Regions from separate parts of the Paenibacillus sp. FSL H8-0079 genome, predicted to be linked through region 1. Evidence: riboswitches for the same ligand, from Rfam matches in the RefSeq annotation. Region 1 holds a riboswitch; each other region holds the start of a gene.
What was found. A riboswitch is a leader RNA that binds a small molecule or an ion and turns the genes downstream of it on or off. The one in region 1 is predicted to bind cyclic di-AMP.

Region 1 (7,780 bases):
GGCAGGCATCGGTTATGTACCGCAGGGGCGGGAGATTTTCCCGCAGCTTACGGTGAAAGAAAATTTGTTGCTCGGTCTGGAGACAAGTGCACCGGGAGTAAAAACGTTCCCGGAGGATGTACTGGCGATGTTTCCTGTGCTTGCTACGATGTATGGACGGCAGGGTGGAGATCTGAGTGGTGGACAGCAGCAGCAGTTGGCATTCGCCCGGGCGCTGGCTTCGCGTCCGGGGTTATTGCTACTGGATGAGCCGACAGAAGGCATTCAGCCTTCCATCGTGGAGGACATTCGGCAGGTTATTTTACAGCTCAAGGCAAAAGGGAATCTGTCGGTTCTACTGGTGGAGCAGAGTATTGATTTTGTGCGCAGTGCCGCAGATTATATCTATATCATGGACAAAGGTGCCATTACCCTGCACGGGACACCGCAAGAACTGGATATGTCGCAATTTGAACATCATCTATCCGTGTAGTTGTAGTTAGCGTGTCAAGTGGATTGAGTATTCAGGAGCGCTTGTCCAGGATATTCGAGTATTTCGGATATAACCGCCGGATGCATTCCGGGCAGATGTCATGGGTGAATTCGGCGTGGGTATGCTTCTCCAGATAACTTTCCACGGAGTTCCAATGTTCCTCTTCGTCCTTGATTTGTTTGCAGACAGCGCAAATAGGCAGTAATCCGCGCAAGGTGCGCACGTCAGACAGAGCCTTCTTCAATTGGCGTTCTGTCTTTTTCTGTTCGGTAATATCCATGTGGGCAATCAAAGCGAGATCGGTATTCAGGTTTGAGTTAGTGTGAGATAGAGGGGTGAGTTCCACACGAAACCACCTCTCTTCGTTGTATACCGTATACACGCAGATGTCATATGTATGATTTCGACTAAAGGGTGTTCCGCGTTCTTTCAAATTCTGTGCGACAAGTGCCATATTGGCGTTCTTGCCTTGTAATGCCCAGGCTTCCAACAGATGCAGGTAATGTCTATGAGTACTGTTCGCATCCGGGTTGGGTAATAGTTGACCGAGTTCCTGTTGCCAGGCGCGGTTACAACTGTGGATAATCCAATCGTGATCAACGATGATGAGCTGGTGAGTTATGGATTGGAACGACAGCCTCTCCAGATCGGATGTAACATGTCTCATGGATGGGGTCCTCCTTTGGCAAAAATCTTATCTCAGTTCATCTGGAATATCCAAAATATCAGCGACCAGGTGTCTGAATCGGGTTGCTTTGCGTGTGCCGTGAATGAGATTGGATAAACGATAGGGTGGGATGCCGTGCTGTTCACAAAAAGTCTTCTGGTCCACTTGAAGTTCGGTTAGCCGTCGTTTGATGGCCCATCCGAACGGAGTCACTGGTTTTTTCTTGTTCAAAAGGGTTCACCCCTGGTTAGAATGTAGTATTCAGTCGCCCTTTCTTCATGTAGAATATATAGAAATGCGAGCTGTATATTTTATTATATACGTAAATCCGTCATCTAACAATTAAAAAAGACGGAAAAAAGTGTATTTTGTGATGTAAAATGGCGTAAATACGTTAAAAAAACCAATAAAATGACAAAAAACACGTCGGCAAGGAGGTTGCCGCGTGTTTTTTTGTTTGTCTGAATGAAGGGGAGTAGGTGTAGGTGGACAAGGATTAGGCCCTGTAGGCATGAAGTCCAGCTCCAAGCATATGGAAACTGGGGAAAAACGATTTCATGGACATCGAGGTTGGCTGTGCCAGTCCATCCGCAGCCGAGGCGCTGACGGTGTTCCATTCATTCTCCAGATCTGCGGCCAGGCGTACCGTCAGTTCTTTGATTGTATCGGTGTCCAGAGGAATGACTTTGGAGGCTTCGGTTATGCAGGCATTCATGGCTGAATGCAGATAACCAAGAACTGCCGCCTCGACAGGGATATCGAGGTGGTGGTTAATCCAGGCGTGAACAGTGGAGAGGCAGCCAACCGAATCATATTTGGCGAAGATCTGTTCAAGCTGGCTGAAATCAATCCAGGGGTGCAGAGCGCGTGCAAGTCTGATCAATCGTTTACCCATGGTAGCAGCTTGTTCTCTGAGATCTCCAGGAGTTCGCTGAACATGGACGAGCTTGTCGATCAGGGCTATCCGCCATGTATCCTTGTGATCTGCTGCGGTATAGATGCCTTTGATAGCCATGCCTTCAAGACGAACGATGCTGGGGTGCAACTGACAACGCATGAATGATTCGAGATCTTCAGCATTACGAATGGTACCCTCCTTGATATGGATATCCATGCCGAAGGAATGGGTAAACCCTCCAACCTGAATAGAGGAATCAAGCAGTTTAACATAATCGAGCAGCTTATTCCCACGGTTCACGATCATTCGCCTCCTGTGTTCGTTAAATGTAACTTTAAGTAACATTTATATTCCTTTTTTTTTGCTTTATGTTTGAAAATCCGAATTATATGATAGTTATCATCCCATAAATGTCCGCTTTTTGTCAATAGTGTCATTGAAATTCAGCAAATTAAATCTGTAATTCAATATTTGTGTTATTTTATATAACATTTAAAGTTAATTGTTTGCGAAATGTAGGGAGGGCTACGTATAAATGAATCAACAAGATCGGCTCTAACCGGAAAAGAGGGGATCGAATCTAATAATATGCAGTTCATGGGTAAAGATGACGAGAATATGCGATTTTTGATGAAAATGCCTATCTGAAAAAGAAGTAATAGAAAACACTTTACTTTTAGATCAGAACCCGGTATAATCAATTCTGTTGCCGATTATTTACGACATGCGGTCGTGGTGGAATGGCAGACACGCTATCTTGAGGGGGTAGTGGGCGTATGCCCGTGGAGGTTCGAGTCCTCTCGACCGCATCATATGAACGATGAAGAAGAAGCTTTCCGTTATTGGAAAGCTTCTTTTTTTGTCTTTTTTCGAACAGTATGACATTTGGGTTGAAAAAAAGGCCATCCATTACCGGGGGCAATGGTGCTCTACCTTCCGGCTACGGGTGGCCTGTGTATTATTTTTGGAGTAAGTTCTTGATATCTTCTTCAATCTTGTCAGGTGTTGTTTTGGGAGCATAACGTTTCAGTACCTGTCCGTTCTGATCCACAAGGAATTTGGTGAAATTCCATTTGATTGCTTTAGAGCCGAGCAAGCCAGGAGCTTCTGTGCTAAGGTGTTGGAAAAGTGGGTGAGCGCTTGAGCCGTTCACATCAATTTTCTCAAACATGGGGAAGCTCACGCCATAATTCATCTGACAGAACTCGGCAATATCGTCGGAAGAACCTTTTTCCTGTGCAAACTGGTTGCTTGGGAAACCAAGAACTTCAAATGGAGCATCTTGAAACTTGTCTTGCAGTTCTTGCAGACCTTTGAATTGAGGGGTAAGGCCGCATGAGCTTGCCGTATTCACAATCAGGAGCACTTTGTCACGGTAGTCGGACATTTCAACTTCTTGACCGCGAAGGGTATTCACTTTGTAATCGTAGACTGTCATCTAAATCGCCTCCATTGATATACTCTTATATCTTCTATTATATTGGTTGCAATTAAATATTGCAAAACTAATATAGTGTTAAAAGAATCAAAACAGACAAGTTGTGCAGAATACGTGAATGAATTGCGAAGTGATTTTCGTCAGAGTGAGAATTAGATAGCCTTGAAGAGATGGATAGAGTATAACCTTATTGTAAGCGTTATTATGGATGATTATTGGCAAAAATCTGCCGATTCGGTGATCTCTGCGGACTTTACACCGTCATGGCGGGGGTGTATGATTCATAACGTAATTTCAATTTAAACTAAATTGTACTTGAAAAACGAAACAAACGATAATATCGCTCGATCTTACCTTGAGATATACGAACGATGTTTTAATCGCTGAGTTTCCATTCATTGATGAATGGGAAACGGGGGAACCAACGGAATGCGCTGTCCAGGACAGTGGGCATTCATGGGGTGAATTTTCCGGTGACAGCCGGAAATAGGGCGACTCTCGCGCCCGAATCCGTCAGCTAACCTCGTAAGCGTTAAAGGGAGAGGCAACAAGCCGTACGCTGGTTCATGGTGTTTTCGCCATGGGTTATTTAAGAAGCGTTCGGGAGGCCTTGGTCCCCCACGCTTCTTTTTTGTTGTCTTTTCACGCCAAGGGAGGAACGAATGATGGATACTGAGATGATCTTAGTGACTGCTCCAAATGAAGCAGGACGCAAATTTATCAAATTGCTGATGTACAAAAAAATGCCGTTTGCCGTTCTAACCAACAGTGCAGGAGAAGAGCGGAGACTCCGCAGAATCGGGGTAGAGCATGTTATTCGAATGAATACGGCTGCAGCTCAAAAATGGTTTTTGCCGCAGGGTAGCGTAGGCAATGTGTTTATTTTCGAGAACAGTCTGAATCTGACCTGTCGTTATTTGCAGATCTGCCGTTCATGGACATCTAAATCCCTGTGTGTCATTACGGAGCAGAGTAATCCAAAGGGCATCTATCGGGGGATGGGCGCAGACCGGATTGTATATTCGCTCAATGGGGAAGTCGGCTTTCTCCTCAATGGTTGATGCCATAGCTTGTGATTGCTCAGGTGTAAGGTGCCTGTTATAATTGAATGTATTAGAATCAATTTCAGAATTCACTCAAGGTATTATGAAATTGATTCATCGATAAACGGAAATTTGAGGAGACTCATGCATAATGGTGGGTCTTCTTTTTTATGCTTACAAGGAGGAATTGGCGTGCCGGATGTAGGTGGATTAAAGTGGTTGTTTTTTGATGTTGGAGATACGCTGGTGGATGAATGGGAGCCGGTTGATGATATTATCGGACAATTCGTCCGTGAAGCTTGTGCTTTGGGGTATCCGGTGACAATTGAGGCGGTACGCGAACTGTTCGCGAACTGTTACCGGAAATATGAGCAATGGCCCATGAGAGTGGCTATTCGCACATTCATTGAAGACGAGAAGCACCAGAAACAGATTCAGGACAAGCTGAAGTTTCAAAAAGATCTTGAACGTCCTTTTCCTTCAGCGGATTCCGTTCTTCAGCAGTTGTCACGGTATTATCGTATTGGCATTATTGCCAATCAGAGTCCCGGAACGGAAGAGAGACTGGAGAGTTACGGATTACGGAAGTATGTTGACGTTCTGGCCTGTTCGGCTGAAGAAGGGGTGTCCAAGCCAGACCCTGAGCTATACGCTGTGGCCTTGAAACAGGCAGGCTGTGAACCGGAGGAGGCTGTCATGGTCGGGGATCGGATTGATAATGACATTATTCCTGCCCGGAAGCTGGGCATGCGCACGATTCGAATTATGCAGGGTTATGGGAGATTCCAGCCGGAACGATCGGATGACGAACGTGCGGATTGGACCGTTGATTCATTGGATCAGCTCCTGCCTTTACTGATACCAAACCAGGATTAGATGATTGCGTATGAGAGGTTCTACTCTAAATGAAAACACGTTGCTGTACAGCAACAATAAAAGGCTGATCACTTGGGTATAGCATACCGGAGTCGATCAGCCTTTTAATTATTTAGTCGATTAGAACCAGATTAGAACAACCGGATTGTCTGAATGATCAGATATACATTCAGCACAACGATAACAGCGGCAATGACCCATGAGATGATTTTGAGCCATAACTTGTTGGCGAATGCACCCATGCTTTTTTTATCACTCGTGAACATCACCAGAGGGATTACAGCAAAAGGTAATTGAAGAGACAGCACAACCTGGCTCAAAATGAGCAATTCTTCTGTGCCATGTTCGCCTGCAATCGCTGTAACAATTACCGCCGGAATGATGGCAATCAGACGTGTAACCAGTCTGCGCAGCCATGCTGGAATTCGAATGTTCAGAAAACCTTCCATAACAATCTGCCCAGCGAGTGTACCTGTAAGGGTAGAGTTCTGACCTGATGCTAACAGCGCCACACCGAACAGAATACTTGCAACCGTTGTACCCAATAGAGGTGTCAGCAGATGGTAGGCATCAGCGATCTCGGCAACCTGCGTCATACCAGCACTGTGGAATACAGCTGCAGATACAATCAGGATGGCTGCATTAATGAATAGGGCCAGTGTCAGTGCGATTGTAGAGTCCATGGTCGAGTACCGAATGGCTTCTTTTTTGCCCTGTGCTGTCTGTTCAATCTGACGGGTCTGCACAATGGAAGAATGCAGGTACAGATTATGCGGCATCACGGTTGCTCCAATAATACCAATAGCGATATAGAGCATGGCCGGGTTTTGCAAAATCTCAACATTCGGTACAAAACCATGGAGCACACCGCCCATATCTGGTTTCGCCAGGAAGAGGTCAATCCCGAAGCAGAGGGCAATGGTTGCCATCAGCACAATGACGAGTGTTTCCAAAGCGCGGAAGCCTTTGTTTTGCAGTACAAGAATCAGTAGTACATCGACTGCGGTGATGATCACGCCGTATAACATGGGAATGTTAAATAACAGCTTTAACGCGATGGCAGAACCTATAACCTCAGCCAGATCGGTGGCTGCAATGGCAAGCTCACACAGAATCCATAACATCATGACGACAGGCATGCTAAAACGTTCGCGACAGGCTTGAGCCAGATCTCGTCCAGTGACGATGCCGAGCTTGCCAGCCAGCGATTGAAGTACAACGGCCATCAGGTTCGAGAGTAGGATGACGGATAACAAGGTATACCCGAACTGCGAGCCGCCTGCGATATCTGTTGCCCAGTTGCCGGGGTCCATGTAGCCTACGGCAACGAGGTATCCAGGGCCTACAAAGGCGAGGAATTTCTTCCACCATGCAGCATTCTGTGGAACTTTCATGGAGTTATGCGCTTCTCCGAGTGAAGGCGCCATGCCCGCAGTAGATAATGATTCTCTTGAAGGGGCGTTGAACGGATTTTTTTTACTCATACGATAATCACCTGACTTTGAAATATTGATGCGGAATGAACCGCTTATGATATATCTAAATTTTTATGTTTATTGTTACATTGTACCCCTTCAATTATTTTTGTCTAGTGCAACTTTTATGTATCAGCACAAAATTTCTGCTGCAGCTTGAAGATGCCCCTTCGTATATTACCCAACCTTAGAGAAAATACAGCCATGAAGTTGAAATGCATGAAAATAATAAAGATGTAAAAGCTGATAAAGATCCAAAATGCGTTTCAAAATGAGCCAGAAGTTTAAATTGAAAGGAAGGCAGTTAAAAATTATATTGATGAGGGAGAGATTCTTAATGGAAGCTTTATATACAGCAGTAGCGACAGTTAAAGGTGGACGTACAGGTTCGGTGACTTCTTCAGATGGCGTGCTCAAGCATGATCTGAAAATGCCCAAAGAGCTTGGTGGTTCCGGTGGTGAAGGTACCAACCCTGAGCAACTCTTTGCAGCTGGATATGGCGCCTGTTATGAAAGTGCTCTTGCCAATGTAGCACGCAAAGCGGGCGTGAAATTGGAGAATGTGGTAGTAACAAGTAACGTATCCATTGGTAAAGACCCTGCGGATGACGGTTTCCAATTATCTGTTCGTCTGGACGTGAGTATGCCTGGTGTGGATCACAGTCAAGCCGAAGATCTGGCCCGCAAGGCGCATGATTTCTGTCCGTATTCCAAAGCAACACGCGGCAACATTGATGTTGTATTAAACGTAGTCTGAGATTTGACTTCCTGTAAGTAACGGGGAACATATAGAGCAGGGTATCCTGGATACCTGATGTTCAAGTACAAAGCCCTGCTGGCAATCGGCAGGGTTTTGTGTTGATTAAATATTGGACATGATGCAGGATATTCCATGCCAGATCGCGTACTAT
Region 2 (7,780 bases), 2.2 Mb from region 1:
GTCAAGATTTGTAATGTCAAAATGCATTGCATAATCATGCATTGTACTTTATAATGACTCAGTCATCAACATGAGAAGCATACAAAGTATTGTAAGGGGAGAGAAAAAGGTTGAAATTGATAAGTCGTTACACCATGATGCTGTTGACCTTTGTTATTCTGCTGACGACTGCCGTTCCTGTGGCATTTGCAAGTGGAACTACAGATAATTCAAGCAGTAAAAAGCTGGTGCTCGGTACAAGTGCCGATTTTGCACCATATGAATTCCATAAAGTGATTAATGGCAAAGATGAAATCGTCGGCTTCGATATTGAGATCGCCAAAGAGATTGCCAAAGATCTTGGCGCTGAGCTTGTGATTGAGGATATGGGCTTCGACGGTCTTCTGCCTTCATTGCAGAGCGGGCGTGTTGATCTGGTGGTTTCAGGTATGACGCCGACGGATGAGCGGAAGAAAAGTATCGATTTTTCCGACACCTATTATAAATCAAAACAAGTGATTATGGTTCGCAATGTGGATAAAGACAAATATCCAACCATGGCAGAACTTGAAAATGCGAAGATTGGCGTTCAGAAAGGCTCCATTCAGGAAACGATCGGACAGAGTATTCCAGGAGCGAAGCTTACTGCGCTGGATAAAATCTCGGATATCGTGCTTCAACTTCAAACAAAACGAATTGACGCGGCAATCGTTGAAGATACGGTTGCTGCAGGTTATCTGGACGATATCATTGGACTTGCTGCTGCTGTTCCGGACGAAGAGCAAGCAGAAGCGGCAATCGGGATTCGTAAAGGTAATACCGAGCTGCTAGCTGCAGTAAATGGAACACTGGAGCGACTGAAAAGTGAAGATAAAATCAATCAGATGGTGACGGACGCCAGCCTCTTGATGGCGGATAAAGCGAACAAATCACAAAATATTTTCCAAGTATTCTGGGAGTACAAAAGTTTCTATGCAACAGGTGTAGGATACACGCTCCTGTTATCTGCACTTGGTGTAATATTTGGGGTTATCATCGGATTGATCATCTGTTTGTTCCGTTTGCATGACGCTGCAATCTTGCGCTGGATCGGTACGGCTTATGTTGAAGTTATCCGTGGTACACCGATGCTGGTACAGCTGATGATTATCTACTATGGTATTTCCTTGACGTTTGGAATTAATTTCTCTGCTCTTCAAGCGGGTATTCTCACACTTTCCATTAATAGTGGTGCCTATCTGGCTGAGATTTTCCGTGCAGGTATCCAAGGTGTGGATCGTGGTCAGTTGGAGGCAGCGCGTTCCCTCGGAATGGGCAGAGGGGCAGCAATGCGTTACATTATATTGCCGCAAGCCTTCAAAGCTGTATTACCAGCGATCGGTAATGAATTCGTGACTATTATCAAAGAATCCTCCATTATCTCCGTTATCGGTATGGTGGATATTATGTATCAGGCTAGCGTGGTCAAGAACATTACGTTCCAAGGGTTGAGTCCGTTTCTAATTGCAGCAGCCATCTACTTTGTAATGACGTTCATTTTGTCCAAGCTGCTGGGACGACTGGAAAGGAAGTTGAGTGCAAGTGATAGACGTTAGACAATTACACAAATCTTATGGTAATAACGATGTACTTAAGGGCATTAACGTGACGATTGGCAAAGGTGAGGTTGTCGTGGTTATCGGTCCTTCCGGCTCAGGTAAAAGTACATTCTTGCGTTGTCTGAACTTGTTGGAACAGCCTACCTCGGGAGAGATTGATTTTGAAGGCGTATCAATCACCGATCCGAAGCACAACATCAATGCGACTCGTGAAAAAATGGGCATGGTGTTCCAGCATTTCAACCTGTTCCCACACAAAACGGTTCAGCAAAACATCACGATTGCTCCAATTAAAGTGAAGAAGCAATCCACGCAGGAAGCGGAGAAAATTGCTGCTGATCTGCTTAACACGGTAGGCTTGTACGATAAAAAAGATACATTCCCAAATCAGCTGTCCGGTGGACAGAAGCAGCGGATCGCCATTGCAAGAGCGTTGGCCATGCAACCGCATGTGATGCTGTTTGACGAGCCTACTTCAGCACTGGACCCCGAGATGGTCGGTGAAGTGCTGGATGTCATGAAACGTCTTGCAGAAGGCGGGATGACCATGGTCATTGTGACGCACGAGATGGGTTTTGCACGTGAAGTGGGAGACCGGATCCTGTTCATGGATGGCGGGGTTATTGTAGAAGAGGGAACACCAGATGAGGTGTTTGGAGCACCGAAAAATTCACGTACACGTGATTTTCTTGCGAAAGTACTCTAAAAGAACTGATCAAATAGCGTTACTGACTTCGAGTCGGTGACGCTATTTTTTTATGCGAAATAATCACTTAAGGATTCGAAAAGTAACTTTTCTGTTACCAAATATAAAGAAATCGGTTCGTCAAACTATTCTGAATTATCCAGTATTCTTACAGTTGATGACATGCTGAAAACCATTTGGTAAGAATTACTACAAGTTCAGGTTACAAAATTGTGATATATTGAACTCTGCCGAAACTTCCGGACAGGGAGTGCGGGGGATGTAACGATGCAGACCGTGCAGGGGGAAGATCTAAGGCACACTGCTTGGGGTGAATTAGGGGTACATAATGTTTCAAATGTAACGAAGAACCTATAGGGTGGCTCCTCATCCGAATCCGACAACTAACTTCGCAGGCATAATGAGGGAGGAAGACCATGATTAACAAGAAACGTATAGCCAAAACAGCAGTAGCATTAATGACAACAGTAATGCTCATTCAAGCCGTTCCGGCTCACGCAGATTCAGTTCATGTGGCCAAAGAAGGGGATACCTTCTACACCTTATCGAAACAGTATGGAGTAGCACTCAACACGTTGGTTAAAGCAAACAACGACATTTCGCCTTACAACATTTATGGTGGTTTGAAAATTACGATTCCCGGTAAGGCGAACAATGTAGCAGCTGCCGCGGCTACGGAGAGCAAGACCCAAGCGAAGACTGTGACTACAGCAAGCTTGGACGTTAACGCAGATAACAAAGTTGTTCAAGCCTGGGGAAAAACGTTCGATTACAGTAAAGCAGTGAACGTGAAAGCAACGGCATACTCTGCAGATCCGTCCGAAAATGGGGGATGGGGTGCTGTGGATTACTTCGGGAATGATCTTGAATTGGGTACGATTGCGGTTGATCCCAGTGTGATTCCACTTGGAACCAAAGTACTGGTAACCGGTCACAGCCATCCGGGATTGCCAAAGCAGGCTTTTGTAGCGACAGCACGTGATATTGGTGGTGCAATCAAGGGTCACCGGATTGATATCTTTATCCCTGGTAGCAAGCAGTCCGTAAGCACATTTGGTTTCCAGGATATCGAGCTGTATATTCTGAAGTAGAAAATTAATTACATCTAACCGAAATCAAACAGGGTGTCTGCCAGTCGCTACTTGCGATTGAACAGGCACCCTTTTAACATCGTCATCATTTCCTACATGGACATCCTAATCCTTGGCTTTTGGCAACCCCAACATCTCGTCCAAGGTGACCAGTTCATACCCCCGATTACGCAGTTCCTCAATAATTTCAGGTAAAGCCTCAATCGTGCCATTCAAGTTCGAACCCACACCGCCCCCGGCATGTTGCAGAACGATGGAACCGGGTTTTACGGCAGATAGGATGTTATCCTTCACCTCTTCCTTGGAGAGGCCTTTCCAGTCCAGTGAGTCAACGTTCCAGTTCACAATGCTATAGTGTTGTCTGGCAGCCCATTGCAGCTGTTCTTCATTAATATCTCCGTAAGGTGGCCGGATCATCTTGGGCGTATATCCTGCTAGGTGATGAATGATATCCCCAGTATGTAAAATTTGTTTGCGAAAGGCATTCATCGACAGCTTACTGAATTCCGGATGATTGTAGCTGTGATTGCCAACAATATGCCCTTCCTTAACTATACGTTTCACCAGATCCGGATGTTTCTCAGCACGACTACCAACGATAAAGAATGTAGCTCTGACTTTATATTTCTTCAATACATCTAATACCTGTGGAGTAAATCGTGGATCGGGCACGTCATCAAAAGTCAGGGCAACCTGCTTCGTTGAAGGACCATTCGTTTTGAACGTATCCGCATATTTTTGACGTAATTGTCCCAATGTCAGTTGTTCTTCTTCCGCGGAATCTGAAACTGATACTGATTCACTTGGCGGGCTTGAAGCATCCCGCGATGAAGCTGGAGCATGGTATCCTCCGAAAAAAATAACGATAACCATCAGCATAATGAGGCGTACGCGCATAATAACGGCCTCCTTTTCCAAAAATGATGTTCTCCTTGGTATGTCCGAGGTGTCCATAAAATATGCGTAGTGTGAGAATTTTCATTGCGGATTTATCTTGTTAAAGCCATAATTCCTCCATATATAACATATAGAGAAGGATAGGTGGATGGTTATGAGTACATATGATTTGAAATCGATACGTTTACAAGTGATTGAGGCAGGAGATGATAAGGTTTTTCTCGTTACCGGAGGAAAGGCGCATATTGGCGCTGTAGCCACGTTCTACGTGGATCATGAGCGCGTAAGCGGGACGACGGTACATATTCCGGGTCACAAGGAACAAGAGCTGTGTGAGCGGCTTGCCCGAAAGGCTGCCCTTCAGCTGAAAGTAACCGTTACGGTGATCATGGGTATCCATTTTGATTCCATTACACGGATGCAGATCGACGAAATCGTGCAGACTGCAGAGAGGCTAATGGAGGATCATCTGAACAAGGATAAAGGATCTTCCTAACATGAAGAGCAATCGCAAGTTTTGATTTTATTTGCTAAAATTGAAACGAGTTGTAGATTGTTACGTATGTATGTTTATATACGATGTAATATCGACTAGGAGGAATAACATAATGTCCATTTTCAAACGATTGCGTGATTTAACAATGTCTAATATCAATGCCATTATTGACAAGGCGGAAGATCCAATCAAGATGACGGACCAATATATCCGTGATATGCAAGAGGATCTGGAAGATGCGGAGAAAGCAGTAGCCGCACAGATTGCCATTGAGAAGAAATTCAAGCAGCTATTCGAAGAGCAGGAAGCTCTGGTGAAGAAACGTGAAGAGCAGGCGCATACGGCGGCTCGTGCTCAGAATTTGGATCTGGCTCGACGTGCTTTAGAAGAGAAAAAGGTTGCTGAAGAGAAGATGGCTGAGTACAAAACCAGCTATGATCAGAACAAGGCTTCTGCAGATAACCTGCGTGGCAAGCTCGACGAGATGCGTAAGCAGTTGACTCAAATGAAGAACAAACGTGAGACATTGGTAGCACGTTACAATGCAGCAAAAGCTCAAACGGAAATCAACAAAGCGTTGAATGGGTTTGGCTCTGATACGGCAAGTGCTGGCATGAAGCGTATGGAAGAGAAAATGATGCAGATGGAAGCACAGGCAGAAGCAAGCAACGAAATGTCCTCCAAAGGCAAGTCTTTGGACGAAGAGTTCGAGAAGTTGGGTAAAGACCAGGCTGTTGAAGACGAACTCGCAGCATTGATGAAACAGTACGATAATAAGAACTAACACCTTGGTTGTCAGCAGGGTTAACCAGCGGAGGAGAAGAGCGTTTCTCCTTCGCTTTTAAATGCGGTTCATGTTGATATGTGGGGGCTGTGTAAATGGATTTGAACATTTTGGCGATGCTGGTCTGGACCGTATCTGGTTCGGTTTTGCTGTTTGTCCTGATGTATGTTGATTCACTGTTCACGAAATATAAGGATTTTGCTGAAGTTAAGGCTGGCAATATGGCCGTTACTACACGTATGGTTATGAAGTTATTTGCACAAGGGTATGTACTCGCTACGTCTATTTCTACGGCTGGTCACCTGGGAGAAGCACTGTTGGTCTCCGTTGTATCCTTTATCATTTTGTTGATTCTGGAGAGTGTCGTACACTTTATGATTCGCAAATGGGCCACTTTGGATCTGGATACCGGAATTCAGCAAGGAAAAACAGGATATGGGTTGTTCTCTGGCGCTTTACATATCGTGGGCGCACTGATTATTGCAGCTTGTTTATAAGATAAGGAACAGGAGTAATTCTCATGAGTGTATGGAAACGAATTAAAGGAATACTAACGAAACCTGAACCGCCGCAGGCAGAGAAAACCATGCTACAGCTTGCACCTGGTGATATCTGTGAGGTTTCTCTCGTCACTTATGAAGTCGTTGGTCGGGTACAAAATCGCGCTCGAAATGCAGTTGTGCTTACGCTGCAGGATGGTACCGCCTTTCGATATTTGCATATCGAAGAACGGGAAATTACCCGTTATGCCTTATATATAGCAATTGATGGCAGACTAGATGCACCTGATGAGGTGCCTACATTGCTGGACCTGGATGGACGCGCATATCATCTGGAGGAAGAATATGATGGCATGGTATCTACGGCAGGCAGAACTCCGTATGGCCAGGCAGGAGAACAATTGGTATGGCAGTATCAGTCGGATGATAATATGCTTCTTCGCGTAGAGTGGCAAGACAGAAGATTTACATTGTATGAGGGTGAGTCCATTATTCCTGCGGATATCAAAGTGATTCGTTCGAGCTAGGAGAGGTTCCAATGAAAAAACGCTTGGCACATGGATTAAAATTAATGCTGGTCCTCAGCCTTGTGATGTCTCTGTTGTCCGCGTGCGGAGCACCTTCTGTTCAGGACACATATCCGCTTGAATCGGTTAGTGGCAGTGGTAACTCAACGTCCTATGTGTACCGGGCCTCGGACCGAACGGTTCCGGAAGTGGCTCAGGAATTGTCTGACCAAAGGCAACCGGATCAGATCTCGGCAGAGAACACGGAGCGTATGTTCCTGGTGTATCAGGACGAGTATTATCATCTGCAACAAGATCCGAATAAGCCGGAGGATACCTTGGTTGAGGTGGACTCAAAGGAGTATGTTCGGCAGAACTACGATTCATCTTTTTTACAAGGTTACCTGACTGCTACATTAATAGGTAATCTGTTCGATTCTTTTGGTGGACGGGGCAATGGTAATTATCGGGGTTATACCAATAAAGATACGTATAAACCGAGTGCAGGATCTTACCGTACACCAACGAGTAATGACAAGAAGGTTGCTCCACCCATTACTGTGGATCGGAAAGGTACAATTACAAGGCGCGGAAGCGATAAAGATTCAAGCGTGGGATCTGGCGGAGGATTATTCAACCGTAACAAGGATCAGAGCAAGGGAACCATTGATCGCAACAAAAGCAGTGGTGGCCTGGGCGGATTGTTTGATTCACCTAAGAAATCTTATAAAAAACCAAAAACCAGAGTGGGCGGCGGCCGCATTATGAGGCGTAGATAACATTTAATCGTAAGCGTCGCTGTCAATCGAATAGTTTATTTAAGAACAGCGAAAAGGGAAGGCGGATTCATCTCGCCGGCACATTACCTTGGAGCTGTTCTTTTTGGTTTACGATTTGCGAACATGATTGGATTTGCGTACGCGGGGAATCGTTGAAGCAGGCTGCTTGCGAATCCAGCGGATAAATGGCATCATTCGTTCATCCTGTCTCAAGGATTGCAGGTCCGTGAGACCAAGAGTTACAATGTCGCGATTGGTGTATAGCGAATGAATCTGTTTGTGACAGGGGATGCACAGATTGGCCGTAGGCAGGAAAGTTCCGCCCATTTCTTTGGGTGTCAGATGATGAATGGTCGTGTCCACAGGTTCTCTTCCGCATAATTCACATCGTTCACTCATGATGTATCGCCTCCCTTTGTCATTTGTATTATGGGCATATACGCT
Region 3 (7,780 bases), 1.5 Mb from region 1:
CTGATTCAGCTTGGTGTTCAGCTGGTCCGAGAGCCCGTTCTTCGAGATATATTTGTCGAGTCGCTCTTTGAGTTTCTCCAGGTCTTCTTGTTCTTTCTTAGCCATCTGTGCATCTGTAATCTGAGCTGGTGTTTTCTTGGTGATTTCTGTAGGTTCTTGTTTGTTCTTACCCAAATCAGCACCTGGCGTATCCGGATTCATGGACGAATGGTCCAGAATTCCGGAACCTCCATTTAATGCACTGTTTAGTGCGGAAGCCATCTGTTCGAACTTAGCTGCATCGATTGAACTCATGCCGAACAATACAATAAACAGAGCGAGCAACAAGGTCATCAAGTCGGAATAGGGAAGCAACCAACTCTCGTCTATATGTTCTTCATGTGGTTCGTGCTTCTTAGCCTTTTTCACCTGATGAGTCCCCCTTCTCATCCAGTTGTTTACGTTCGGAAGGTGTCAGGAATACAGATAATTTCTGATTGATGGCAACGGTGGAAACACCGGATTGAATCGAGAGCAGACCCTCAACCATCATCAACTTGATTTCCATCTCTTGCTTGGACATACGCTTCAACTTGTTGGACATTGGATGCCACAGTACATAACCTGTGAAGATACCCAAGAGGGTAGCGATGAATGCTGCCGCAATGGCTTGAGAGAGCTTATCCATATCGCTAAGGTCCGCAAGGGCTGCGATCAAACCAACTACGGCTCCGAGAACGCCAAGTGTTGGAGCATACATACCTGCTTGGGCGAAGAGTAGCGCACCACTGCGGTGGCGTTCTTCTGCGGTATGAATATCTTCCATTAGGACATCACTTACAAATTCCTGATCGTTACCATCGATAATCATTCGCATACCGCTACGAAGGAACTGATCGTCGATATCTTCTACTTTTGATTCCAGTGCAAGCAAACCTTCACGACGGGTAGTGGAAGCCCAGTCCATAAACGTGCCGATCAGGGATACGCGATCGATCAATTTTTGCTGTTTGAACAAAATCCCGAAAAGCTTCGGAATTCTCTTAACTTCTGACATGGGGAATGCCATAAAAATACTTCCTGCGGTACCAACAAATATAATCATGTAGGCTGCTGGGTTGTTGACCAGATTAATTAGGGGAGCATGCTTCAACATCATACCGAGTACAAGTGAAGCGAGTCCCAAAACAAGTCCAATAATTGTTGAAATGTTCATTATACACCTCATCCATGAGATAAAATTGAATCCTTTCAAGCGGCTATATCCGGGCTTCCAGACGAACATTGTGCCGCAATCCGTTACATGTTCGGCATCCCTTGTGGCTGCATAAACAGTTAGAACGGTCATATATAGTATTTATCGACCAGAAGGCCTTTTTTTTTAAGTGTTATTTTCAGGTATAATAAGATCAAATCCGCTCCTTAGGGGCCGAATAGGAGTGAAAAGCCAATGGGCGTAAAGCATGGACGGGATTATGAAGGAATTTTGACAGATTTGACAACGGCAATCGGACGCATACCGGATCGATATGTTTTCTTTGAAATGGATGCGGAAGAGTGGGAGAGACTCGGGGCACCTGAGCAACTTGAAGTGGATGAGGCGTTAGCGGAGGATCTGTTCTATGCGCTAGGTGAGGAGTCTATCATTCCGGTTGGAAGTGGAGTGGTCATCCATGATAAGGAACAGCACCGCATTCATATTTTGATTGGGGAAGAAGAGTTGACGTTTGTGCCGTTAATTTAGTATGTGTACATGCTATTTTCGGGGGCATGAATGGAGAAGGGATTCTCCTCAAAGCCTTACGGTTATTGGTTCTATGCCATGTAGTTGATTGGATTTTGAAGCTTGTCCGTGGTAAGATGTTAGTCGTGAAATGGGCTAACCGCATGGCGGTGAGCCTGGCCTTTGAGGTTGCTATGAATCGCGCCGAAGGTGTCGGTGGTTATACAGACGCACGTTGTCTGTAAGGTACCATCCTATGGGGAGGAAGATAACGCATGGTTTTTTCGCAAGAGGAAGTCGAAGCTCATCTGGGGAGGCTGGAAGGCTGGGAACTGGAAGAGGGACGGTGGATTGTACGTAAATTTATGTTTTCCAACTACATGAAAGGGATTGCATTTGTGGATGAGGTCGCTGCGATCTCGGAAGCATTCAATCATCATCCTTTTATTACGATTGACTATACAACGGTTACGCTGCGTCTCACGTCATGGGATGCGGGTGGTATTACATCTGTAGATATCAAGGAAGCAGGACAATATAACGAAGCTTATGACAAAATGAGGTCCGAATAACGAGATCGGTTATTATCGCGCGGCCGGAAGTGAGTGAACCATACATGTCAGACTATAATCAGAAACAACCTCTTATTGCTGTCGTAGGCAGTCTCAATATGGATCTCGTGGTAAAGACGGATACGATTCCGGAAGAGGGAGAGACGGTGAGCGGTGAGGAGCTGCATTATCTCGCTGGTGGCAAAGGGGCAAACCAGGCTGTTGCCGCTGCGCGTCTGGGTGGACAGACTACGATGATTGGTGCGGTGGGATCGGACGGTTTTGGCGAACGTCTGCTGCACAGTCTGACGGAAAGTGGTGCAGATGCCTCGCAGGTTCGCATATTGGAAGACACGGTTACAGGGACGGCTTCCATCTGGCTTTCTCGGGGAGACAACCGGATTATCGTTATTCCTGGTGCGAATGGACAAGTTGTGCCTGAGATGCTGGAAGAGGCGGATACGGTAAAAAGCCTGACTGCAGCCGCAGCGGTGCTGCTGCAGCTGGAGATTCCGCTGCCAGCAGTCACCCGCGCCGCCCAACTGGCGGCTGAAGGCAGCGCACTGGTGGTGCTCAACCCGGCTCCCGCGGTGCCGGGTCTGCCCCAGGAGCTCCTGCGGTGCATCGACGTTGTCACGCCGAACCGCAGCGAGCTTGCCGTGCTTACCGGCCGGGATCATCTCCGGCCGGAAGACCTGGATGCGGCGGTCGCAGAGCTCGCCGCATCCCTCGGGGCCGCTGTCGTCACGACGCTCGGCCCCGAGGGGGCTGTGTACGCGGCGGCGCCTGGCGGCCGCGTACAAGCAGGGCGTGCCGGCGCGTGCCGTGCGCCCGGCTACGCCGTAAGCGCCGTCGATACGACCGGCGCTGGCGATTGCTTCAACGGCGCGCTGGCGGTAGCCCTCGCGCGCGGTGAGACTTTGGACGCGGCCGTAGGCTTCGCCATGGGTGCGGCCGCGTTATCCGTGACGAAGCTCGGCGCCCAGTCCGGGATGCCGTCCGCACGTGAAGTCGAGGCCTTTCTGGCGGAGCACGCGTCAGAAGCCCAATAAATGATACAACAAAGAGGCTCTTATTCTCCCAACAGGGGATTAAGGGCCTCTTTGTTGTGCGTGTGCAAAGATTATTTCTTCTCTGCCAACCACATAGCGATATTTGCAATCTCTTCATCCTGCAGCCTGCCTTTGAAGGCAGGCATGCCACCTTTACCTTTGACAATCGTGGAATAGATCTTCTCCAGATCATCCTGGCTACCGATGTTCGCCAGAGCAGGCCCTACGCCACCCTGAAGCTGATCTCCGTGACAGGAAATACAATTGGCTTTGACCAGTGCTTCAGCCTGTCCGGCATCCAGTGCTACTTCTGGCATGGTTGGTTTGGCTTCTTCAGCCACTTCCTCTTTCCCTGGAAGCGTAAACATTAAAACAATAGCTAAAGCGCATGCTGCAAAAAATACCCCGCTCATGATCCATTTGTGCATCCCTTATGTCCCCTCCAGAATGAAAGATCATCTAACCTGAAACTATCCATATCATTATAACGGAACCTGTAGTGACATCATAGCATTTTGTGGTAATTTTTTGAACTAATCACATAACAAGGGGCAGATTGGGTTGTTTTGCAATGGATTCTAATCGCGATGCCCTTCATAGACCATGCAGTGAAAGGGCATTAAGCCGCTTGGTGTCTGTCGTTCGTATGTATCCTGAGTGACAAATCCATTCTTCAGATAGACTTGAATGGCACGGGCATTCCAGGTGAGCACTTCAAGATCAATCTCATTCGTCCGGTTCCGGCGAATGGCTTCCTGCACAATGGCGGTGACAAAAGCTTTCCCTTGACCCTGACCACACAGCTCTGGATGCATGCCGAGGCCAATCCGGGTTACTCCCTGAAGTGGGAAGTATTGAGCAAATCCGCAGATGCGATCATGCTGATCAAGAACAATCGCATATTGTTCCTGCCGCAGCTGCGCATCCCCAAATTCAACTTCCAGTGCTTTCATCTGCTCCCAGGGTAGCCAGCTATAGATATTGTAAGGCGGGTCATACTGCCAACTGCAGATAAGCTCCGCATGTTCTTCTTGCATGGGTACAACGTGAAACGTTACAGGGGCTTCATTCATACATCTGCACGCTCCTCTCAGTCATTACCAAACTCTCTGTCCACTCTACAAAAGAGCCGTTCATTTAGCAAGTCTCCCTTTCCAGGAAAAAAATGAAACAAAAGTTCCGGTAATTCCGTTTATATTATAACGGGATGGGTAAAAACATCATAAGGGCACGGACGAGCGAACGCAAAATGAACCTGTTGATGTCGCAGGATATACCTCATGTGTAACTTGCAACGTAAACAGGGAATGAAGCACAAAAAAACCGCCGGATACATTCCTGCGGAGAATGTATCCGGCGGTTCTGTTATGCTTCTTGCTTCGTTCCAGTATGGTTAATGGTTACAGCATCATGTTGCTCAGCTTGTCCCTAGTCAAGGGCCAGTGATTCATATGCGTCCGTGCTCATAATCCGTTTAGCGCCAACATAACGATTGGCCCAATAGTTTTCACTCAATGCACTGATCGTAACACCTTTGGAAGAAGAGGAGTGTGCGAACTTTCCATCCCCTACAAAGATTCCTACATGAGATACGCCTTTACCTGTTGTATTGAAGAATACCAGATCGCCAGCTCTCATCTCCATGCGGGATACGGAATCACCCATGTCGAATTGGGAACTGGATTGGCGTGCCAAATCAATACCCAACTTGTCGAATACATACCGTGTAAATCCGGAGCAGTCAAAGCCGTTAAGCGTTGTTCCCCCACTTTTGTATGTAGTTCCCATTGCTGAATCAATTACTTTGTCCATCTTTGAATCTGCGAATGCGCTGCCTGCACCAAGCGATAATGCGAATGTGAGGCTAAGTACAGCTGCGGTTATTTTCTTCTTGAACAAGAGATATACCCCTTCCAACGCCTGCGAGGTTAGCTTAAGGATTCGGTTGAAGGTCCCCTATGATCCCTCTGTAGCAAGATCAATTCACCCATAACTGGTTCCCCCGCTTCCCAGGTGCCAGGAATTTGGCTATGCTAGTTATGCACCTGCGAAATCAAGAAATGACGATTTAATTTTAAGTAGTTACAAATATGAATGTAAAGATTACAAAGTTGTTACTAAAAACTCACTGCGATTATTGTAACAGAGGAGTACCGGTTTGGCAACGTTTAACAACAAAATTAGCAAAAAAACCTCGACCTTTGACGGGGAAAGGTTGAGGTTTGCCTATTTATAAGTACATATTAGGCCATAAGTTTAACATGTGATGGTAACAATTTTTAAACTATCTGCTCTAACCTTTGGATGTTTTGGACTGCCATAATCGGAAATGGGCGCATATTTTCCATAGGCTCAATAGACATCTGGCAAGTGGATACGTCTGTTGTAGTATAAGTCCGGTGAGTCCTGTTAGTAACCATGAGGCTGAAGTGAATGCCCCGAAGACAAGCAGGTGAGCTCCCCCCAGCAGCAGTGCAATGCCGATCACGGTGATGAGATGGCGCATTGTAATCCAGAGCGCTTTGAGTGTGCCGTGAGCGCCACCTTCCCCTTCCGGTGCGGAAACACCAAACTGCATGTAGAGCAGGGTATGGTGGATGATCCAGCCATATACGATCCAGGCGGCAACATAGGGTATGCCTGGCAAGAGTAATTGAAGGGAATGAAATCCATCCATTAGAATGGAATACAGCTTCGGCACGAGCCAGTAGCCGGGCAAAAGCATCAATAATGTACGAATGGTATGGAGCAGCAGCATCGGTTTCCATAGATTTTTAATCCCGCGGACGAATGGAATTCGCTCTTCTGTACTATTATAGTGCTGAAGCGAATAGAGCAGTCCTGCCTGAATGAGGGGGCTAATCAACATGCGAAGCAGCAGCATGGCCCCCAGAATCCACAGATAACGATGAACCTCCGGATGGGTAGACAGGTTAAGTTGGCTTTCCATTTTGAACAAAAGCGTACTTAGCTCCCCGGCATCGGGATCCGGATAACGCAGGAGTAGTGGGACGACAGCCGATTGTATCATTCGATAGAGGAAATATCCCCATATAAGTTGATAAAGAAATAAAAGTGCTGCAATGAACATATGCTGACGGACGAGAAACCAGCCTTCACGTATTTTCGCTTTCACCGTTTCCACCTCACCATGACAGACTTCCGAATATGGCTTCTATTAGTTTGGTTACACTCATGCTCCAGCGGGACTTCGCCCGCTCATCCAGTCCGGCATTCAGGAAATTGTTCATATGGCGGTTCTCCAGCACGATCGTGTACAGGGGATCGGTCATGGCCCAGGACACGGGAGATGTGTGAATTAATTTATAGGTGATGCGATCTTCTTTGCCATCCCATTGCTTGGTGAGGATATGTCCGTCTTCAAAAACAATGCGAACAGGAACGGCGCTGTAGTCGCTGCCTTTTTTCGCGATCGTCACAGATGACTCGTACCATGTTTGGCCGTCTTTCTGCACGGGTGTAACACGGATCTTCTCTACAGCAAAGTCAGCCATTCCGTTACCATAGACATATTGGTTAAAATAATCAGACCAGGAAGTACGGGTCACTTGTTCCACAACTTTTTGAAAATCAGCCGAAGTGGGATGTTTGAAGCGGTACTTCTTCACATAGGTAGAGAGAATACGTTCCATCTTTTTCACACCAACTTGATGTTCAATACCGAGTAATACAAGCTTGCCACGTGTGTAGACATTGGCTGCATACTCATTCTGTGAATCGAACTTCCAGGATTCTTGTGTTAAAGATGAAGGAGACGTAATCAGTCCCGATTGTACCGGCAGGTTCGGGATCAGTCCGTATTCCTGCTCCATCAGTTTGTCTTCTGCATAAGAGGTGAATCCTTCATCTAGCCAAGCTTCCTCAAATTCGTTGCTGGCAACCATGCCGTAGAAGTATTGATGTCCAATCTCGTGGACTACGGTTCGTTCCAGGTCATAACCTGGCGTGGTATCATCGGCTCCAAAGGCTGTGATTAGCGTGGGATATTCCATGCCTCCGGCACCGTTCCCCGTTTTGGGTGGAACAACGATGGATAAAGTGGCGTAAGGATATGGACCAAACCATTTGCTATAATTGGCTAGAGCGGCCTTCGCGGCGTAGAAATAACGTTCTTTCAGATCCTGATGAGCAGGGTCCAGATATAACTTGATTCGTACACCAGGTACATTGGGTGCAGAGAAAGGCTCCTCGGCATACACAAAATCGGGTGAGGCTGCCCAGGCGAAGTCATGCACATCATCAGCATAGAATTGATAGACTTTTTCTCCATTCTTCACCACGGCTTGCTGCGTCGGAAATCCGGTAGCAGCCACCTTGTATGTTTCAGGCACCCGAATACGTACACTATATATACCGAAGTCGGCGTAAAATTCCGAATTGCCGTGGTATTGGTGCAGATTCCAGCCTTCCGTTGTTCGTCCGCGCCTGCCCACAGGTTCATAGGCACTTAGTTT
Region 4 (7,780 bases), 1.6 Mb from region 1:
CGTCCTAGTTCGTCCACTTTTCTTACAATACCTGTTGATTTCATCATTATAATCAGTGCTCCTCTCAGCTAACTATCATTGTCATTATTCGACATTATTTTATGTTTTATGATACTCATCATACCAACGATTCCCAAAACAGTCAACCTTAAAATTAGCTTAAAATTAAGGCTGTTTTTCACAAGGTTACTGGTGGTAAGGGATTGAAAGCCGTTTTTCGTATTTAAACATCAATGTCAGCTTTGTCGATTTGGAAAACGACAAAACTACGTTATTCGACAAAGTTCGTCATGCTGTGTCGAATCTTTGATGAATTGTAGAGATCAAAGCGTTAATATAAGAGAAATTAAAGGAGTGAGTCGATATGGAACAACGTTTAACGGAAGAGAAAGTGTTTAAAGATCCGGTACATAATTACATCCACGTGCAAGATCCAGTTATATGGGAGTTAATCAACACTCCCGAATTTCAGCGTTTACGCCGGATTCGTCAGTTGGGGACTTCGTACCTTACCTTTCACGGGGCAGAGCATAGTCGTTTCTCACATTCACTGGGTGTTTATGAAATTACGCGCAAGATCATCTCTCAATTTGAAAGAAGTCATTATTCGGATTGGCCGAAAGAAGAAAAGATTGTAGCTCTGTGCGCAGCTTTACTTCATGATCTTGGGCATGGGCCATTCTCTCACTCCATCGAGGAAGCTTTTGACATGAATCACGAAGATTGGACTTGTCGCATCATTACAGGTGATACCGAAGTAGGGGCAATCTTAAGACGGTATGCTCCTGATTTTCCTGAGAAAGTGGCTTCTGTAATTCAAAAAACGTATGAGCAGCCGATTGTGGTCAATCTGGTGACCAGCCCTCTTGATGCGGACCGAATGGATTATTTGCTCAGGGATGCTTATTTTACAGGAGTAAACTACGGAACAATCGACCTTGATCGTATCCTTCGCATGCTGCGCCCTTATCATGGACGGATTGTAGTCAAAGACTCAGGCATGCATGCTGTTGAGGATTACTTAATGTCTCGGTATCAGATGTATTGGCAGATTTACTTCCATCCGGTAACCCGGAGTTCCGAAATTATATTGCGGCAAATATTCAAGCGAGCGAAAACACTTATACAGGAAAATTTTCAATTCCGCTTCATGATCGATCCACTACCTCAATTATTTGAAGGAGAACTATCGGTAGAGGAATATTTGCAGTTGGATGAAGCTTTGATTCAGACGGCATTTACGCAGTGGCGCAAGGAGGACGATACTGTTCTAAGTGAGTTATGCGAACGTTTTATGGATCGCAAGTTATATAAGTATGTAGAACTTGAACAGACCGACTTGATAATGATGGAAGAGATTCGGGAAGCATTTGTTCAGGCAGGTCTTAATCCCGAATATGATCTTGAAATTGATTTTCCATCGGATAATCCGTATGATGTGTTTCGTCCGGATGAATCCACGGATAAGCAGATTCTTCTGCTCGATCGACAGGACAAGTTACATGAGTTGTCAGAAGTATCCGACATTGTCCGTTCCATCAGTGGGCTACATCGGGGAAAACATCATTTGTATTACCCGCAAAACAAGGTGGATGCGATTATTCACGAATTACCGTCCCATATACGCCCCTATTTCTTGTAATGATGAGTGTACAACTTGGTGAAAAATTTCGAGTTCAAAAGACTTTCTAAAAGAGCTATTTTTCATGATACAGTAATCTGCTTTAATGGGGAGTATATGTAGATCGACATAATTTTGTAAAATAAAGTAGTTAGAGTCATCGTCGTTAGCAATATATAGATCCGAGTATCCGTATATCTTCTATATATTGTAGTTTGTGAAGAAAAGAGTGTAATGACGGAAATCCAAGGGTTTTTAAAATTTTCTTTATGAAACATTAAATTATTGGATTTTATAAATTAAATTACCAAAAAGAAGATAGTCGTTAGTTCGACATGAAGGGAGATTCAAACATGATGCTGTTCGACACACATACACATCTGGATGCACCACAATTCGACGAGGACCGCGAGGAAATGATTCAACGTGCCGTGGATGCGGGGGTTGGTCGCATGATCAACATTGGTTTTAACCGGGAGACGATTCCAACCACAATGAAACTCGCCGAAACGTATGACTTTATATATGCAGCTGTAGGGTGGCATCCCGTAGATGCGATCACAATGCAGGAGGGCGATTTGGAGTGGATTGCATCTTTATGCAGGCATGAAAAAGTGGTTGCGATCGGTGAGATTGGATTGGATTATCACTGGGATACTTCGCCGAAGGAAGTGCAACATCGCGTATTACGACAACAAATTGCTTTGGCGCGTGAAGTGAACATGCCAATTGTCATCCATAATCGGGATGCGCACGAGGATATTGTAAGAATTTTGCGTGAAGAGAAGGCTGGCGAGGTTGGTGGTGTGATGCACTCGTTCTCGGGTAGCTGGGAAACGGCGAAAAGTTGTCTCGATATGGGCTTCCATCTGTCCTTCGGAGGTCCAATCACATTCAAAAATGCAAAGCAACCAAAAGAGGTTCTGGAGAAGGTTCCTATGGACCGGTTTTTCATTGAAACAGATGCTCCATATCTGACACCTCATCCGTACCGTGGAAAACGAAATGAGACAGCGCATGTACGTCTGGTTGCAGAGGCAGCTGCGGAAATTAAAGGCATTTCGGTAGAGGAAATTGCTGCAATAACAACCAAAAATGCCATGGAACGATTTGGTATTCGTTAAAAAAACGAGTAAATCAGGTGAAATAGAGAGTTAAGCGGAGTTAATTTGCTCTTTGATCCAAATAAATCAAGAATATTACAATATTTTAACCAAATATTCAGAAAAACGTACTTGATCAACGCTTTACAACATGCATCAAAACAGGATATCATCTTTTCAGTGAATTGTTGTGCGGAAAATTGGACAGATGTTCGGGGGATGAACAAAGGGACACTTTCCGATGAAACAACAATACTTTCATGAATCAGTCTCGCTGAGTCTCCGTTAACGGAGAGCGGGGGAACCAATAGGGCTTAAACATCGGTGTATTTGGCCGATGCGCATCGTTCGCTGACCCAAAAGCAGCGAGAGGATCTGCGAAGCCATATTTGATTTCTTCTTTGGGTCTCGGGGTGAATTCAAAGGCGTCCGCCATGAGCGGGTGACCTAAGATAGGGCGGCTCTCTTTCGCCCGAACCCGACAGCTAACCTCGCAAGCGGAAAAAGAGAGGCAACCTCGTGCATGAATTTCCGATATTCAGAATCATTCGGAAGCCACGAAAGAGTTCCTCTTACACTCTTTCTTTGGCTTTTTTTGTTTTTGAATAAAAGAAATGTTGTCATCATACGGTAGGTATTCAGGAGGATGACATCATGTTGCGAAGATTGATTCATGGTGCAGAACCGGTCATTTGGTCCGATCTGTGTTCTGTAGAAAAATTGGTATAGTCACGTCAAAGACATCATGCATTACTTTAGACGACGAGGCTATGAAGGAGGACGGAGAAGTGGGCACATTCCAACCAGAAGAGACCCATGAGTCACGATCATCCAGTAAGTCTTTCGCGTTGCGGTGGAAGCATGAGAACATGCGTCAAATGGCATTGATCGCGATTTTCTCAATTGCGCTTACAATCATGATCTTGTTAGTCGTTTACGGTCAGGCCGGGAAACAAATTTCACTGGTTATTGATGGCAAAGCTCAGGTGGTAGAGACTCGTACAGGAATGCTTCAGGAAATGCTGGAGGAGCAGTCAATCACAGTCAGCCCTCACGATAAGGTATCCATGTCCATGAACGGGGCGATTACAGATGGAGACCGAATTGTTATTGAGCGGGCCGTTCCAGTTAACATTACGGCAGACGGAGACACCAAGACTCTGTATACAACCGATTCATCGGTACAAGAGGCAATTCAAAAATCAGGTATTCAGGTTGCAAGTAATGATAAAGTGTATCCGGCGCTTGGAACTGCAGTCAAAGCGGATATGAAAATTCGTGTAGTGCGGGTAACAAAGCGTACAGTGGATGTAGAACAACCGATCGCTTATAAAGTGATCAAAACGGCTGACCCTAGCTTGTACAAAGGGGATAACCGTGTCGTTGTAAGCGGCAAAGAAGGCACACTTGTACAGCATATCGAAAAGGTATTTCAGGATGGAGAATTGGTCTCCAAAAAAATGGTCGGCAAATCCGTCGCGAATAATCGTGTAGATAAAGTGATCGCTGTCGGTACCAAAGCAAAACCGGTTGTAAAAGAGCCTGAGGTTCAAACCGTATCGGCTCAGACTTCAACAACGAAACAGGCAACAACAACGAACTCGAAGAAAACTGCTGCCTCGGGCAGCAAAGTGATTACCGTATCCGGGACTTCTTTTAAATACTCCAAAGTACTTAAGAATGTATCCATGACTGCCTACTCTTCCGAAGAGCCTGGCATTGGTACTAAAACAGCTTCCGGTACTCGTGTAACGGAAGGGCGCACCATTGCGGTTGATCCCAAAGTCATTCCAATTGGCTGGTGGGTATATATCGAAGGTCTGGGCTTCCGTCGTGCGGAAGATACAGGCGGTGCCATTAAAGGCAACAAAATTGATGTATATTATGACAGTGTGAAGCATGCCCTGAATTTTGGACGCAAGAAAGGCAAGACGGTCTACGTGATCGGTCCGGTGAAGCCGGAAGCGAACTAAAATCGTTTTACTTTGAAATGGGAATGCTATAAAATAGTTGCATGAATGATTCATGCGGAATATGCGGCGGAGGGGTCTGAATTCAGTCTCCCCCGCCGTTTGGCAGAGAAGAGGATATTCCTCTTCTTTTTGCGTTAGAAAGGAAGAAATGGAACATGATAAAAGAAGTCATTGTGGTGGAAGGCCGTGACGATACGGTAGCCATCCGTCGGGCCGTAGAAGCCGATACGATAGAAACGGGTGGATCAGCCATCAACCAACGCATTCTGAAGCGAATAGCGCTTGCTCAGGAGAGACGGGGAGTCATCGTACTGACAGATCCGGATCATGCTGGCGAACGCATTCGTAAAATTATTGCGAATAAGGTCCCTGGTTGCAAGCATGCCTTCATTCCAGAAGCGGATGCGACGCGCAAAGGGGACATTGGGGTGGAGAACGCCTCACCGGAGGCGATTCGGCACGCGCTGGAACGCGTACATACTTCATACGAAGGTGCTCCGAGTCTGATCGATTGGGAGGACCTGATCGCGGCAGGGCTTATCGTGCATCCGCAGGCTGCTGCACGTCGCATGGAGATGGGCAATCTGCTGGGTATTGGATATTGTAACGGGAAGCAGTTCCACAAACGTCTCAGTGTATTTCAGATTACACGGGAAGAGTTCTCTACAGCATTAGCGCAAATTGAACGTGAAGGATTGTGAGCATATGAAGGACATAGAAGAGACGATAGAAATTGCAACGCCCAAGCGAACCAAAGAGATTATTCAAAGACACGGATTCTCATTCAAGAAAAGTCTAGGTCAGAACTTTCTGATCGATCAAAATATACTAAACAAAATCGTTAATGCAGCCGATTTGGACGAGTCCAAGGGCGCGCTCGAGATCGGGCCAGGTATTGGGGCCCTTACGGAACGATTGGCTCGGGTAGCTGGTCCTGTCACAGCCGTAGAGATTGATCAGCGCTTAATCCCAATCCTGGGAGAAGTGATGCAGCCTTATTCAAATGTACGTGTTCATCATGGGGATGTGCTGAAGCTTGATCTGGCTGAGTTGTTTAATACGGATTTTGCATCCGTAGACAAAGTTAGTGTCGTGGCTAACCTGCCTTACTATGTAACGACCCCGATCATGATGAAACTGCTGGAAGAGAAACTGCCGGTAGACAGCATCGTTGTCATGATTCAAAAAGAAGTGGCTGAACGCATGGCTGCTGCACCTGGATCAAAAGACTACGGTAGTCTGAGCATCGCAGTTCAGTACTACAGTATGCCGGAGCTTGTGTGTATTGTGCCTCCTACGGTCTTCATCCCGCAACCTAACGTGGAATCGGCTGTCATTAAGCTGAAGGTGCGTGAGCAACCGCCCGTGGAGATTCCGGATGAAGCACATTACTTCGAAGTGGTACAGGCTTCTTTTGCCCAGCGGAGAAAAACAATCTCGAACAACCTGAAGGCACGCTTCTTCACGAAGGAGAACCGGGAACAGGCAGACATTCTGCTGGAGCAGGCAGGTATTCAACCGTCCCGACGCGGAGAGACGTTAAGCCTGCAGGAGTATGCTACACTCAGCACCGTGATGTGGGAAGCAGGGGTACGCGCCGCGCTGTAAAATTTGAATGAACCAAACCGGGTCTCTGCCCATACGATGGGGTAGAGGTGATTACGTTGATGAATATCGGAGACTTGGTCGTTCGGAAGTCATACGGCGGCGATGTGACTTTTCGGGTGGAAGGCCTCCAGTTGGATGCTGCGGTCATTAAAGGGACTGAGTTCCGGCTGATTGCCGATTCCCCGGTGGACGATTTGATACAGGTTCCCTACGAACCGCAAAGCGCCAAGACCAGACAGGCGCATATTAAAGCACATCAGACCCTGTCCCGCCTGCAGCAGAATCGAATGGAACAGGCTGAGCGGAATCGTGAAGGTCTGGTGCAGGATTGGTCTGCACAGCAGGAACCGGCTTATTTTGAGATGCCTGGTAAGGTGCTTCATCTGGATGGAGATCCGAATTATTTGAAAAAAAGTATGGATCTCTATGAGCAACTTCGTGTTCCCGCAGAGGGACAATATGTCCATGAATCGGCAATGGCAGATACCTTATACCGTTTATTACCCAAAGTACGTCCGGATATCGTGGTCATTACGGGTCATGATGGGGTACTTAAGACACGACAGCCTTATGACTTATATAGTCTTGGTAGCTACAAGAACTCACAAAATTTTGTGTCGGCCATTCAGGTGGCCAGACAATACGAACGCCACCTGGATGCACTCACCATTGTAGCAGGGGCCTGTCAGTCCCATTTTGAGGCACTGCTGCGCGCTGGAGCGAACTTTGCCAGTTCTCCGGGCCGAATTCTCATTCATGCACTTGATCCGGTCTATGTCGCAGCCAAGGCCTCCTTCACGTCTGTTCGGGATACCGTCAACATGAGTGATGTCTTGCACAATACCATCAGTGGTAGCCAGGGTGTGGGTGGTGTGGAGACACGAGGAAGTTACCGGGTAGGTCTGCCGGGATTGAATGATTTGTCCACGCTAAAAGTGAACCCATCGGCAGTCTGATGTAGGCCATTTAAAGTCCCAATTTGGGGCTTTTTTTGTTTGCAAAAAAATTCATTGACAACAACTTTTTGATGCTGATATAATAATTAGTTTTGATTTGACAATGACTGTAAAATCCGGTATAATGGACAAGAAAAGAGGTGGTCGTCGACAATGGCTAAAAACACGCTGTTGGATATCAAACGCAATCTCGACGCACATATAGGTCAGAAAATTATGTTGCGGGCTAATGGTGGCCGCCGTAAGACCATTGAGCGTACGGGTGTATTGGAAGAAACGTACCCTTCTGTTTTTATCGTTAAGCTTGATGAAGAGCAAGAAACCTTCAAGCGAGTATCTTATAGTTATGCGGATATACTTACGGAATCGGTGGAAGTCATGGTTTTTGACCCGGGCAGCCAGACGCATAGCTCCTACATGGAGACGTAAGTATCGTTTTACAGGCGATTCGCCCCACTGGGCGGATCGCTTTTTTGTTTTTTACTAAATCACCAATTCGTCTCTAAAGGTAAAGCATAC

Region 2: another riboswitch for cyclic di-AMP. It lies ahead of MHI06_RS16930 (3D domain-containing protein); the one in region 1 lies ahead of MHI06_RS07065 (hypothetical protein).
Region 3: another riboswitch for cyclic di-AMP. It lies ahead of MHI06_RS00545 (C40 family peptidase); the one in region 1 lies ahead of MHI06_RS07065 (hypothetical protein).
Region 4: another riboswitch for cyclic di-AMP. It lies ahead of MHI06_RS00150 (ubiquitin-like domain-containing protein); the one in region 1 lies ahead of MHI06_RS07065 (hypothetical protein).

Annotation. Positions count from the first base shown of each region.
Region 1 covers NZ_CP150300.1:1,601,561-1,609,340, forward strand. Annotated here, with positions in the region: gene urtE (urea ABC transporter ATP-binding subunit UrtE) at 1-472, shown strand, start outside; gene MHI06_RS07040 (hypothetical protein) at 504-1,139, opposite strand; gene MHI06_RS07045 (hypothetical protein) at 1,167-1,370, opposite strand; gene MHI06_RS07050 (urease accessory UreF family protein) at 1,636-2,337, opposite strand; tRNA gene MHI06_RS07055 (tRNA-Leu) at 2,764-2,846, shown strand; gene MHI06_RS07060 (glutathione peroxidase) at 2,996-3,475, opposite strand; cyclic di-AMP (ydaO/yuaA leader) riboswitch at 3,847-4,022, shown strand; gene MHI06_RS07065 (hypothetical protein) at 4,138-4,536, shown strand; gene MHI06_RS07070 (HAD family hydrolase) at 4,711-5,394, shown strand; gene MHI06_RS07075 (Nramp family divalent metal transporter) at 5,526-6,821, opposite strand; gene MHI06_RS07080 (organic hydroperoxide resistance protein) at 7,207-7,626, shown strand.
Region 2 covers NZ_CP150300.1:3,809,402-3,817,181, reverse strand. Annotated here, with positions in the region: gene MHI06_RS16940 (ABC transporter substrate-binding protein/permease) at 111-1,574, shown strand; gene MHI06_RS16935 (amino acid ABC transporter ATP-binding protein) at 1,561-2,283, shown strand; cyclic di-AMP (ydaO/yuaA leader) riboswitch at 2,502-2,697, shown strand; gene MHI06_RS16930 (3D domain-containing protein) at 2,742-3,374, shown strand; gene MHI06_RS16925 (polysaccharide deacetylase family protein) at 3,480-4,271, opposite strand; gene MHI06_RS16920 (hypothetical protein) at 4,426-4,767, shown strand; gene MHI06_RS16915 (PspA/IM30 family protein) at 4,880-5,551, shown strand; gene MHI06_RS16910 (DUF350 domain-containing protein) at 5,647-6,048, shown strand; gene MHI06_RS16905 (DUF4178 domain-containing protein) at 6,072-6,578, shown strand; gene MHI06_RS16900 (DUF4247 domain-containing protein) at 6,590-7,336, shown strand; gene MHI06_RS16895 (HNH endonuclease) at 7,445-7,735, opposite strand.
Region 3 covers NZ_CP150300.1:110,218-117,997, forward strand. Annotated here, with positions in the region: gene motB (flagellar motor protein MotB) at 1-408, opposite strand, end outside; gene motA (flagellar motor stator protein MotA) at 395-1,195, opposite strand; gene MHI06_RS00520 (hypothetical protein) at 1,430-1,723, shown strand; gene MHI06_RS00525 (4a-hydroxytetrahydrobiopterin dehydratase) at 1,978-2,274, shown strand; gene rbsK (ribokinase) at 2,319-3,305, shown strand; gene MHI06_RS00535 (cytochrome c) at 3,377-3,733, opposite strand; gene MHI06_RS00540 (GNAT family protein) at 3,884-4,378, opposite strand; gene MHI06_RS00545 (C40 family peptidase) at 4,734-5,189, opposite strand; cyclic di-AMP (ydaO/yuaA leader) riboswitch at 5,208-5,345, opposite strand; gene MHI06_RS00550 (hypothetical protein) at 5,599-6,441, opposite strand; gene MHI06_RS00555 (M1 family metallopeptidase) at 6,452-7,780, opposite strand, start outside.
Region 4 covers NZ_CP150300.1:29,694-37,473, forward strand. Annotated here, with positions in the region: gene MHI06_RS00135 (AbrB/MazE/SpoVT family DNA-binding domain-containing protein) at 1-47, opposite strand, end outside; gene MHI06_RS00140 (HD domain-containing protein) at 365-1,642, shown strand; gene MHI06_RS00145 (TatD family hydrolase) at 1,975-2,745, shown strand; cyclic di-AMP (ydaO/yuaA leader) riboswitch at 2,987-3,240, shown strand; gene MHI06_RS00150 (ubiquitin-like domain-containing protein) at 3,513-4,697, shown strand; gene rnmV (ribonuclease M5) at 4,853-5,398, shown strand; gene rsmA (16S rRNA (adenine(1518)-N(6)/adenine(1519)-N(6))-dimethyltransferase RsmA) at 5,403-6,305, shown strand; gene yabG (sporulation peptidase YabG) at 6,365-7,261, shown strand; gene MHI06_RS00170 (Veg family protein) at 7,415-7,690, shown strand.